Regions from separate parts of the Roseixanthobacter pseudopolyaromaticivorans genome, predicted to be linked through region 1. Evidence: predicted binding sites of a transcription regulator. Region 1 holds the regulator's gene; the other holds the start of a gene.
The links. The regulator PhoB, encoded in region 1, activates phosphate uptake and scavenging genes when phosphate is short. The targets are predictions, from matches to a motif close to TGTCATNNANCTGTCAT.

Region 2: pstS (phosphate ABC transporter substrate-binding protein PstS) is a predicted target of PhoB. The motif match lies at 2,140-2,156, and genes of this name have one in related genera.

Annotation. Positions count from the first base shown of each region.
Region 1 is NZ_CM195539.1:3,351,206-3,357,162, reverse strand. Features, by position in the region: gene pstC (phosphate ABC transporter permease subunit PstC) at 1-267, shown strand, start outside; gene pstA (phosphate ABC transporter permease PstA) at 285-1,118, shown strand; gene pstB (phosphate ABC transporter ATP-binding protein PstB) at 1,219-2,043, shown strand; gene phoU (phosphate signaling complex protein PhoU) at 2,063-2,791, shown strand; gene phoB (phosphate regulon transcriptional regulator PhoB) at 2,797-3,498, shown strand; gene V5F68_RS15910 (GcrA family cell cycle regulator) at 3,887-4,399, opposite strand; gene V5F68_RS15905 (aspartate aminotransferase family protein) at 4,736-5,944, shown strand; gene argF (ornithine carbamoyltransferase) at 5,941-5,957, shown strand, end outside.
Region 2 is NZ_CM195539.1:1,624,240-1,630,196, reverse strand. Features, by position in the region: gene pstC (phosphate ABC transporter permease subunit PstC) at 1-604, opposite strand, end outside; gene V5F68_RS07870 (PstS family phosphate ABC transporter substrate-binding protein) at 710-1,711, opposite strand; gene pstS (phosphate ABC transporter substrate-binding protein PstS) at 2,257-3,285, shown strand; gene V5F68_RS07860 (arsenate reductase/protein-tyrosine-phosphatase family protein) at 3,331-4,218, shown strand; gene arsB (ACR3 family arsenite efflux transporter) at 4,300-5,361, shown strand; gene V5F68_RS07850 (ArsJ-associated glyceraldehyde-3-phosphate dehydrogenase) at 5,414-5,957, shown strand, end outside.

The sequences.
Region 1 (5,957 bases):
ATGGTCGGCGCCGTGATGTTGGGCCTCGGGCGCGCGCTCGGCGAGACCATGGCCGTCACCTTCGTGATCGGCAATGCGACCCGCCTCTCGGCCTCCCTGTTCGCGCCCGGCGCGACCATCGCCTCGACCATCGCGAACGAGTTCCCCGAGGCCTCCATCGGCTCGCTCAAGCTGACCTCGCTGCTGCAGCTCGGCTTCATCCTGTTCGTGATCTCGTTCATCGTCCTTGCCCTGTCCCGTGCGCTCGTGCGCTCGCGGCTCGATTGATCCGGGAGGCAAAAATCATGGCATCCCTCGCAGCACGCCGCGCCAAGGACTACACGATCAAGGTCGTCTCCACGGGCTTCGCGATCTTCGCGATCTTCCTGCTGGCCTGGATCCTGTGGACCCTGATTTCCCGCGGTCTTCCGGCACTCAACCTCAATGTCTTCACCAAGGTCACCGCGCCTCCCGGCCAGGGGGGCGGCCTGCTCAACGCCATCGTCGGGTCGCTGATCCAGATCGTCATCGCCCTGGCCATCGGCGGTCCCATCGGCCTGTTCGCGGGCACCTTCCTCGCCGAGAACGGCAAGGGCACGAAGATCGGCTCCGCCGCCCGCTTCGTGAACGACATCCTGCTCTCGGCCCCCTCCATCCTGGTGGGCCTGTTCATCTACCAGTTCCTGGTGGTGCCGTTCGGCGGCTTCTCCGGCTGGGCCGGCGCCATCTCGCTGGCGATCCTGGTCATCCCGGTGATCGTGCGCACGACCGAGGACATGCTGAACCTGGTCCCGGTGGGCCTGCGCGAAGCCGCCTTCGCGCTCGGTGCGCCGCAGTGGAAGGTGGTCATCATGATCACCTGGCGGGCGGCGCGCGCCGGCATCGTCACCGGCATCCTGCTGGCCATCGCCCGCGCGGCGGGTGAAACGGCGCCGCTGCTGTTCACCTCACTGGGCAACAATTCCTGGTCCACGGATCTCAGCAAGCCCATGGCCAGCCTGCCGATCGCGATCTATCAATATGCCGGAAGCCCGTTCGACGATTGGGTATCGCTGGCCTGGGCCGGTGCGCTCCTCATCACCGTGGGCGTTCTGGTCCTGAACGTCGTGTCCCGTCTGGTGCTGGCGCGCACGCGCTGAGCCGGCACCCTGAGATCACCGCCCAGAGGGCGCCCAAGATCACCGCCCGGGCCGGCAGGACGCCGGCCCACCGGGCGACCAGAGACCGAATGAGGCTGACATGAACTCTGCAGTGGATCCGACCTTCAATATTTCCTCCTCCGTCTCGGCCAAGCCCGATGCGGTCCAGGCGCCCACCAAGATCAAGGTGGAGAAGCTCGATTTCTATTACGGGCAGAACCACGCGCTGAAGAACATCAATTTCGAGATCCCCGAAAAGCGCGTCACCGCGATGATCGGCCCCTCGGGCTGCGGCAAGTCCACCTTGCTGCGCGTGTTCAACCGCATGTACGACCTCTATCCCGGCCAGCGCGCCGAGGGCGGGGTGATGTTCGACGGCGTGAACATTGTCGGCAAGGAACTGGACCCCACCGTGGTGCGCACGCGCATCGGCATGGTGTTCCAGAAGCCGACGCCGTTCCCCATGTCGATCTACGACAACATCGCCTTCGGCGTGCGCCTGCACGAGAATCTCAGCAAGGCGAAGATGGACGAGCGGGTGGAAAGCTGCCTGCGCAAGGCCGCCATCTGGGAAGAGACCAAGGACCGCCTGCACACCTCGGCGCTCGGCATGTCCGGCGGCCAGCAGCAGCGCCTGTGCATCGCCCGCACCATCGCCGTGCAGCCGGAAGTGATCCTGCTGGACGAGCCGACCTCGGCGCTCGATCCGATCTCCACCTCGAAGATCGAGGATCTGATCGACGAATTGAAGCAGGACTTCACGATCGTCATCGTGACCCACAACATGCAGCAGGCGGCGCGCTGCGCCGACATCACCGCCTTTTTCTATCTGGGCGAACTGGTCGAGGTCGCGCCGTCCGACGTGATCTTCACCAACCCCAAGCAGATCAAGACCCGCGACTACATCACCGGCCGCTTCGGCTGACCAAGCAAGGATCTGCGAGATGTCCGACCATACCGTCTCGGCCTTCGATGCCGAGCTGAAGGAGATCGGCCGCAAGGTCGTCGAAATGGGTGGCCAGTCGGAGCGCATGGTGGCTGATGCCGTCAATGCCCTGATCCGCCGCGATACCGCGTCCGCACAGCGCGTGATCCTGCTCGATACGAGCGTGGATCTGCTGCAGCGGGAGATCGAGGAAAAGGCGATCCTCTGCATCGCCAAGCGCCAGCCGGTGGCGAGCGACCTGCGCGATGTCGTGGGTTCGATCCGCATCGCCTCCGACCTGGAGCGCATCGGCGACCTCGCGAAGAACGTCGGCAAGCGCGTGCTCGCCATCGAGGGGGAATATCACCCCCAGAAGCTGGTGCGCGGCGTCGAGCACATGTCCGACCTGGTGCTGGAGCAGCTCAAGGAAGTGCTGGATGCCTATGCCAGCCACGACCAGGCGAAGGCGGTGGACGTGTGGGTCCGCGACAGCGGCATCGACACCATGTACACCTCGCTGTTCCGCGAACTTCTCACCTATATGATGGAAGACCCGCGCAACATCTCGGTGTGCACGCATCTCCTGTTCTGCGCCAAGAATATCGAGCGCATCGGCGACCACGCGACGAACATCGCTGAAACCGTCTATTACATGGTTTCGGGGCAGATGCTGTCCGACGAGCGCCCGAAGGCGGATGTCTCAAGCGAGACGACCGTGACTTTCCCGGGGCATAGCCTTCAGGGGTAAAATCCGTGCCTGCGCGTATCTTGATTATCGAGGACGAGGAACCCCTGACCCTCCTGCTCCGCTACAATCTGGAGTCGGAAGGCTATTTCGTCGAGAGCGTCGGACGAGGCGATGAAGGCGAGACCCGGCTGCGCGAAAGCGTGCCGGACCTCGTCATTCTCGACTGGATGCTGCCGGGGCTTTCGGGCATCGAGTTGTGCCGCCGCTTGCGCACCCGCCCGGAAACCGAGCGGCTGCCGGTCATCATGCTCACCGCCCGCGGCGACGAGACCGAGCGCGTGCGCGGCCTGGCGACCGGGGCGGACGATTATGTGGTGAAGCCCTTCTCCGTGCCGGAGCTTCTGGCGCGGGTGCGGGCGCTGCTGCGGCGGGCCAAGCCGGAGCATGTCGCGACCCTGCTGCGGGCCGGCGACATCGAGCTGGACCGGGAGACCCACCGGGTTCACCGCTCCGGCCGCGAGGTCCACCTCGGCCCGACCGAATTCCGCCTGCTCGAATTTCTCATGCAGAGCCCCGGCCGGGTGTTCTCGCGCGAGCAATTGCTCGACGGCGTGTGGGGCCAGGACGTCTATATCGACGAGCGCACGGTGGATGTCCACGTGGGGCGCCTGCGCAAGGCGATCAACCGCGGCCGGCAGTCGGATCCGATCCGCACCGTGCGGGGGGCGGGCTATTCGTTCAACGAGATGTTCGCCCGCGTGCATTGAGCGCGGCCCACCGAGGAAGGATGCGAGAGCCGGGCCCGATGATCGCGGGTCCGGGCTCGCTCCAGGCGAAGGCTTGCGATGGGCTGTCCGAGCCGGCCATCGCAGTGCCGCGCAGGGCGATGGCATTGCGGAGCAAGCTTTAGAGGAGCCCGCGGGCGATATGCCGGCGGCGGAGGCTTTCCCTCCGGGGCCGAGCTGTGCTCGAGGCCCCTATGTTTCCAGCGGATGACCGCGTCGCGGCCGGCGGGCTGCATCGAAGCGGGCCGAAAAGCACGCTTTGGCCGTCCCATGTCGGTGACGGCGATCCTTCCGGCTCGATCTCTTCGATCCTTTGCGTGCGCCGGCGAAATCCGCTCGGCCGGCGCATGTCCTTCGTGACTGTCGCCGCTCAGATGCGGGCGACGCGCCGGTCGCGCCGGCGATCCTGCGTGGGCTGGTAGGCCATCCGCGCATGGGTCGTGCAGTAAGGCATGCCGGTGAGGCTGCGCCCGCCACAGAAATAGAAGCTTTCCGTGCCCGGCTCGCCGATCGGCCAGCGGCAGGTGCCTTCGGTCAGGTTCATGATGGTGCAGCGCTGACCCATGGCGACGATATTGTCTCCACCGGCGGGACGCGGCGCGGGTTCGGGCGCCACGAAGGCTTCCAATGCGGGAGCCAGGGCGGTGTTGCCGATCGTCTGCGGACGCGGCGCGGGCTTGTTCACGGGCGTTTCAGGCCGGGCCTTGCGCGGACGGGCTGCAGGTACTGTCGATTTCGCCCGGCCGGAGAGGCCGAGACGATGCACTTTTCCAATCACCGCATTGCGGGTGATGCCGCCCAGCTCGCCGGCAATCTGGCTTGCGGAAAGCCCTTCGCCCCAGAGCTTCTTCAAGAGTTCGACGCGCTCGTCGTTCCAGCTCATCGCTCTCCTCCTTCGACTCTTCTCCCGCACCCAGGCGCGCCATCGCACGCGGGTTCGCAGGGCCCAACGTCACTTGGGGAACAGGACCGCACGACATGTCGTGGTCGGCCACGAGCAAACTACAATATGCACGGACTCTCGCACAGAGTCGGAATGCACTCATGTGCCGTTGTCCCCAAGTCGTTACGATCACGTTAACGGCTGCGCTCTGTTGACCTCACGCGCGCGATCATTAGAATCCCCTTTTGTCGGGCCGCCCCGCGAGGGCGGCCTTTGGCGTTTCTGATGTCCGGCGAGACGCAGCGCGTTTCGCCCCACCCCAAGAGGAGGGGTTCTGTGATCACCCCCGTTCTGCCGACCTACGCGCGCATCGACCTCGTTTTCGAAAGGGGAGAGGGCTGCTGGCTCGTCACGACGGACGGGCGACGTTATCTCGATTTCACCGCCGGCATCGCGGTCAACATCCTCGGGCATGCCCATCCCTACCTGGTCTCGGCGCTGACCGAACAGGCCGGAAAGCTCTGGCACACCTCGAATTTGTTCCGCATCGTCGGCGGCGAGCGCCTGGCCGAGCGGCTGAAGGCGGCCACCTTCGCCGACACCATGTTCTTCACCAATTCGGGTGCAGAAGCGCTGGAGTGCGCCATCAAGATGGCGCGCCGCTACCAATATGTGATCGGGGCCGAGGCGAAAAACCGCATCATCGCCTTCGAGGGCGCGTTCCACGGGCGCACGCTCGCGACCATCGCGGCCGGCGGCAATGCCAAGTATCTCGAAGGCTTCGGCCCCAATATGCCGGGCTTCGACCATGTGCCGTTCGGTGACATCGAGGCGGTGAAAGCCGCCATCGGGCCGGAGACCGGGGCGATCCTGGTGGAGCCGATCCAGGGTGAGGGCGGCGTGCGCGTGCCGTCGGCGGACTTCCTGCCGCAGCTGCGCGCCCTGTGCGATGCCCACGGCTTGCTGCTGATCCTCGACGAGGTGCAGTGCGGCGTCGGGCGCACCGGTAACCTGTTCGCCTACCAGAGCTCGGGCATCGTGCCCGACATCATGGCGGTGGCGAAGGGCATCGGCGGCGGCTTCCCCATGGGGGCCTGCCTCGCCACGGAGAATGCGGCGCGCGGCATGACGCTCGGCACCCACGGCTCGACCTATGGCGGCAACCCGCTCGCCATGGCGGTCGGCAATGCGGTGCTCGACGTGGTGCTGGCGGACGGCTTCCTGGAGCGGGTGCAGGCCGTCTCCGCCCAGCTCGTCCGCGTGCTGAACGACATCAAGGACCGTCATCCCGCGGTCATCGCCGAAGTGCGAGGTGAAGGACTCCTGCTCGGTGTGAGGGCGCAAGGCCCCGCCGCCGAACTGGTGCTCGCCCTGCGCGACGAGGGGCTGCTGGCCCCCGGCGCCGGTGATAACGTGGTTCGACTTCTGCCGCCCCTCATCCTCACCGAGGACGAGATCGCCATTGCCGCCGACAAAATCGAGGCCGCCTGCCTGCGGATCGAGAACGGCCTTGCATTGGCGTCGGCGAAGGGAGCCGCCGAATGAAGGACAATGGCGT
Region 2 (5,957 bases), 1.7 Mb from region 1:
GCGTCGCCGTCTGGAGCCGCGTGAAGCCCAGCGCATAGGCCCCCTCCCTCAGTTCCGCAGGGACCGCGCGCATGGCGTCCTCGCTCACGGAAACGATGTAGGGCAGGATCATGATGCCCATGACGATGCCCGGCACGAGCAGGTTGAAGCCCGCCAGCCCGGGAATGAAGATCTGGAAGATGGGCGTGAGGAACAAAAGAGCGAAATAGCCGAATGCCACAGTGGGCACGCCTGCGATAAGCTCCAGAAACGGCTTGATGGTCTCGCGCACCTGTGGCCGCGCGAACTCCGACAGATAGATTGCGAGCACGGTACCGGCTGGAATCGCGACGAGCAGGGCGATGAGCGAACTCACCAAAGTACCGGATACCAGAGTCATGATGCCGAAGTGCTTGTCCTGAAACACCGGCGTCCATTGTGTGTCGGTCAGGAAGGAGATGATCGACACCTGTGCGAAGAATTTCAGGCTTTCGGACAGGAGGACGTAGACGATGCCCGCCGTGACCAGGACAGAGAGTGCGGCACTGAGAAACAGGACAACGCGCATGATGCGGTCCACCACCCGGCGTCGCGCCAGGAAGACCGGAGAAACCGTCAGGCGCAACCGGCCTGTTCTTGAGTCTGGAGACACCGGTGCGACCACGTCCAACCCTCACCTGAATGGAGGGAGGCGCCGGAGCACCTCCCTCAGGTCCCTCAAGATCACCTGTCAGTAGACGAGCTTTTCCTTGACGAGATCCTCGACGGAGACGCCGACCTTGGACCCGGTGAAGCCGGTGCCGATCTCACGCTTCTTGAAGCGCTCCTGGAACACCTTCAGGGCGGCCTCGGGCAGCGGCACATAGCCGACTTCCTTGACCAGCTCGACCGCGTGCTTCGGGTCCTGGTAGAACTCAACGAACTTCGCCACCTCCGGACGGGTTTCGGCCGCCTTCTTGTTCACGTAGATGAAGATCGGCCGCGACAGAGGCTGGTACTTGCCGGTGCGGGCGTTCTCGACCGACGGCTCCACGGCGGGCGCGGCGTCATCGACCTTGATCTTCACCGCCTTCAGCTTGCCGGTGTTCTCTTCATAGTAAGCAAGGCCGAAAAAGCCGAGGGCGTTGGGATCGCCCGCCACGCCCTGGACCAGCACGTTGTCATCCTCCGATGCGGTGAAGTCGCCGCGGCTGGAATGCTCCTTGCCGACGATGGCGGCGGTGAAATAGTCGTAAGTGCCTGAGTCGACGCCCGCGCCGTAGAGCACCAGCGGCCGATCCGGGTAGCTGTCGCGGACCTGCTTCCAGTTGGTGATCTTGCCCTGGGCCTCGGGCTCCCAGATCTTCTTCAGATCCGCAACCGTCATCTCGCTCGCCCAGGTGTTGGACGGGTGGACGATGACCGTGAGCGCATCAAGGGCGACCGGCAATTCGATATACTCGATGCCGGCTTCCTTGCAGGCCTTCTGCTCGGCGGAGGTGATGGGGCGCGAGGCGTCAGAGATGTCGATCTCTCCGCGGCAGAACTTCTTGAAGCCGCCGCCGGTACCGGAGATGCCGACCGTCACCTTGATATCCTTGTTCGCCTTCTGGAATTCCTCCGCCATGGCTTCGGTCACGGGGAATACCGTGGACGACCCGTCGACCTTGACCAGTGCCTGGGCAGCGGCGCCGTTGAAGGCCGCGCCGGTAGCGAGCAGCGCGAGGGCGCTCGCGAGAGTGATGATCTTCATGAGGATGCCGTCTCCCTGGACAGTGCCGCTAGGGCTTCTGATGCTCACCTAGCCTCACGGGCTCTAAGCATGTTATGTAACAAATTCATGACAATTTGTGTATATCGAGCGATATTCCTGAATCAACAGAGATTTTATCGAATATGACGCAACGTAGTTCTAGGCTATGGTTGGCTTTATTTCATGTAAATCATATGGACATCGTGGCAATTGTCCATGGTTGATTGCAATTTTTGAGAGGCTATCCGACTTCGATTGACGTATATTACTTATATAAAGTCCATATGAAGCGCCTATTATTCATTTCTCCTCCCGAACAAATTTGCCTCTCAACCTCGCGAGCATTCCGTCTCTACATTACATCATTTCCATTTGTATCGACATATCGATAATTTATACTATCGCTGCGATTGGCGCGACGTAAATGGCGTCACAAGAGTGACATGAAGGCCATATAGCGATCTGTCCACTCCTATCGACATAATGACTCGTATGGAGCTATCTGTTTCCAGCGATATGTCGCTAGGACCCAAGGGAGGCCAGCCGTGAATCGCATTCTTGTCTGGACAGCTGCGGCGACGCTCGCGGCCCTGTCGATGTTCGCGCCTCCGGCGCGCGCCGCGGAGGTGCGGGGTGCCGGCTCCACCTTCGCCTATCCGATCATCTGGAAATGGGCGGAGGCGTTTCGTGAGCGCACAGGCCACATCGTAGGATACCAGTCGGTGGGTTCGTCGGCCGGCGTCAACCGTATTAAGGACGGGGTGGTGGATTTCGGCGCGTCCGACAAGCCGCTGAAGCCGGAAGAACTGGAGAAATATGGCCTCGGCCAGTTCCCCATCGTGTTCGGTGGCGTCGTTCCGGTGTTCAACGTGGACGGCGTGGGGCCCGGCCAGCTCCGCTTCACCGGCGCCCTTCTCGCTGACATCTATCTCGGCAAGGTCACGACCTGGTCCGATCCCGCCATCAGGGCCCTCAATCCCGACGTCAAGCTGCCCAACGCGAAGATCGTGGTGGTGCACCGTTCCGATGGATCTGGAACCACGTTCAACTGGGTGTCCTACCTTGCCAAGGCGAGCCCGGAGTGGAAGCAGCAGGTCGGCGAAGGCAGCGCAGTCGCCTGGCCGGTGGGGTATGGCGCGCGCGGTAACGAAGGGGTCTCGACCGAGGTCAAGCGGGTCCCGAATGCCATCGGCTATGTCGAATACACCTATGTGGTGCAGGTGAAGCTGGCCTATGGCCTCGTCCAGAACCGTGCTGGCAAGTTCATCGCACCCAGCGCGGCGGCGTTCCAGGCGGCGGCGCTGAGCTTCGATTGGGCCGGCGCCAAGGACTTTTTCGTCGTCATCACCGATTCCCCCGCCGAGGATGCCTATCCTATTGCGGCGACCACCTTCGCTCTCATGTACCGCGAGCCGAAGGTGCCGGCGAACAGCCAAGCCGCCTTCGAGTTCTGGCGTTTCGCCCTGGGCGAGGGCGAGAAATTTGCGTCCGAGCTCGGCTATGTTCCCTTGCCGCCGGCTCTGGTCCAGCAGGTCAAGGACTATTGGGCCAGGACCTTCAAGGGCGGCGCCTGAGGCACTTGGGCTGACGCGTGAGCAGCATTCGAACGGTGAGACAAGATGGACGAGACGAAGCTGAATGGGGAAGACGCCACGCGGATCTTCGATGCGCTGTCCCAAGGCACGCGCTTCGAGACTTATCGTCTTCTGCTGCGCTATGTGCCCTATGGCCTTCAGGCGGGCGACATCGCCCGCCTGCTGGCGGTAGCGCACAATACCATGTCGGTGCACCTCGGCGTGCTGGAGCGTGCCGGCCTTGTCACGTCGCGGCGCGAGGGACGGTCCATCATCTATGCCGTCAGCTTGTCCACAGCGGGCCCTGTGCTGAGCCAACTGATGGCGGAGATGGGTTTTGCCGTCTCCCCCCGGTGCGGGACCGGCCCCGCGGCCTTTCCACAGCTGCGTCCTGCCGCTGGGAATGATCGCGTCTACAATGTTCTGCTGGTCTGCTCGGCCAACTCGGCACGGTCGCTGATCGCGGAGGCGTTGCTCAACCGCGAGGGGCGAGGCCGCTTCAAGGCCTACTCGGCCGGCAGTCGGCCGAAGCTCAAGCCGCACTCGATGGCTATCGATCTGCTCGACTCGCTCGGCTACGACACGACGAACCTCGCCTCCAAGAGCTGGGATGGGTTCGCCAGGCCGGATGCGCCCCAGATGGATTTCGTCATCACTACCTGCGACGCCGCAGCTGGGGAAATCTGCCCTGCCTTCCCCGGTCATCCGCTACAGGCCCATTGGGGTCTGCCCGACCCGATCCGGGTGAAGGGAACCGAAGCTGAGCAGAAGGCTGCCTTCGTTGCCACCTACCGTCGGCTCGCCGGGCGTATCTCCGCCTTCGTCAACCTGCCATTTGAGCAGCTCGATCTTGCTTCGCTCAAGGAGCGCATCGGCGAGATCGGGAAAATGGAGGGAGCGACGGACCTCACACTCTCGGGACAGGCCGCGTGAACTGTCGTCGTCCTGAAACAGACCGCGCCCACGCTCTCGCCGCAATCGGCCGCAGCTGGCGGCCTTGGGAGATCCCGCACCGTGTCCGTGTTTGAACGCTATCTCACTCTCTGGGTGTTCCTGTGCATCATCGCCGGCGTCGCGCTTGGCGCGCTGGCGCCGTCCGTGTTCCAGACCATCGGGGCGCTGGAAGTGGCGCGGGTCAACCTGCCGGTAGCCATCCTCATATGGCTGATGATCGTGCCCATGCTGGTCAAGATCGACTTTGCCGCGCTCAAGGAGGTCGGCCGGCACTGGCGCGGAATCTCGGTGACGCTGCTGGTGAACTGGGCGGTGAAGCCGTTCTCCATGGCGTTCCTCGGCTGGCTGTTCATCGGCTATCTGTTCCGACCCTACCTGCCAGCCGACCAGATCGATAGCTATATCGCCGGCCTCATCCTTCTGGCGGCGGCGCCCTGCACGGCCATGGTGTTCGTCTGGTCAAATCTCACCAAGGGTGAGCCCCACTTTACCTTGTCCCAGGTGGCGCTGAACGACGCCATCATGATCGTCGCCTTCGCGCCCGTCGTGGGGCTGTTGCTCGGGCTCTCCTCCATCACCGTGCCGTGGGACACACTCTTCCTGTCGGTGATGCTCTACATCGTCGTCCCGGTGATCGCGGCGCAGCTCCTCCGCGGGCGCATCCTGGCGACCGGTGGACAGGCCGGGCTCGATCGCCTGCTCGGCGTGCTCCAGCCGCTCTCCCTGGTGGCGCTGCTCGCCACCCTGGTGCTGCTGTTCGCCTTCCAGGGCGAGCAGATCCTCGCCCAGCCGCTGGTGATTGCGCTGCTGGCCGTGCCGATCTTGATCCAGGTCTATTTCAACTCGGGCCTTGCCTATCTCCTGAACCGGCTGTCCGGCGAAGCCCACTGCGTGGCCGGCCCCTCTGCCCTCATTGGGGCCTCCAATTTCTTCGAGCTGGCGGTGGCTGCCGCCATCAGCCTGTTCGGATTCAAGTCGGGTGCGGCTCTCGCCACCGTGGTGGGTGTGCTCATCGAGGTTCCGGTGATGCTCTCGGTGGTGTGGATCGTGAACCATACCAAGGACTGGTACGAAGCCGGCGGCGTGAGGGTGACGGACGCCGGCGACCGCACCAAAGCCTGAGATCATCGCGGCAACGCCGCACCTTTTCAAAGTTTGCGAGGATGACGGTGCCATGAGAGTAGGGATCAACGGCCTCGGCCGCATTGGACGGCTTTCGCTTCGCGCGGCCATGGGGGCGGCCTACCGCCCGGACAATGATCCGCGCGGCAACAACCGGCTCGAGATCGTTCATCTCAACGAGATCAAGGGTGGGGCGGAAGCCATCGCCCATCTCCTCGAATTCGACAGCGTACAGGGGCGCTGGCGTGCGCCCATCGCAGCCGAGGGCGCGGATAGTGTGCGCATCGGCGAGAAGAGCTTGTCTTTCTCCTCTCACGCGACGCCGGGCGATATCCCCTGGGGCGATCTCGGCGTGGACCTCGTACTGGAGTCCACCGGCAAGTTTCTCACCCCCGCCGTGCTCGAAGGTCACCTGAAGCGCGGCGCCAAGCGCGTAATCGTCGCCGCGCCGGTGAAAGACCCGTCCGTGCTGAACGTTGTGGTGGGGGTGAACGAGCAGCTCTACGACCGAGAGACGCATCCCATCGTCACCGCTGCCTCCTGCACCACCAACTGCCTCGCCCCGGTGGTGAAGGTGGTGCACGAGGCCATCGGCA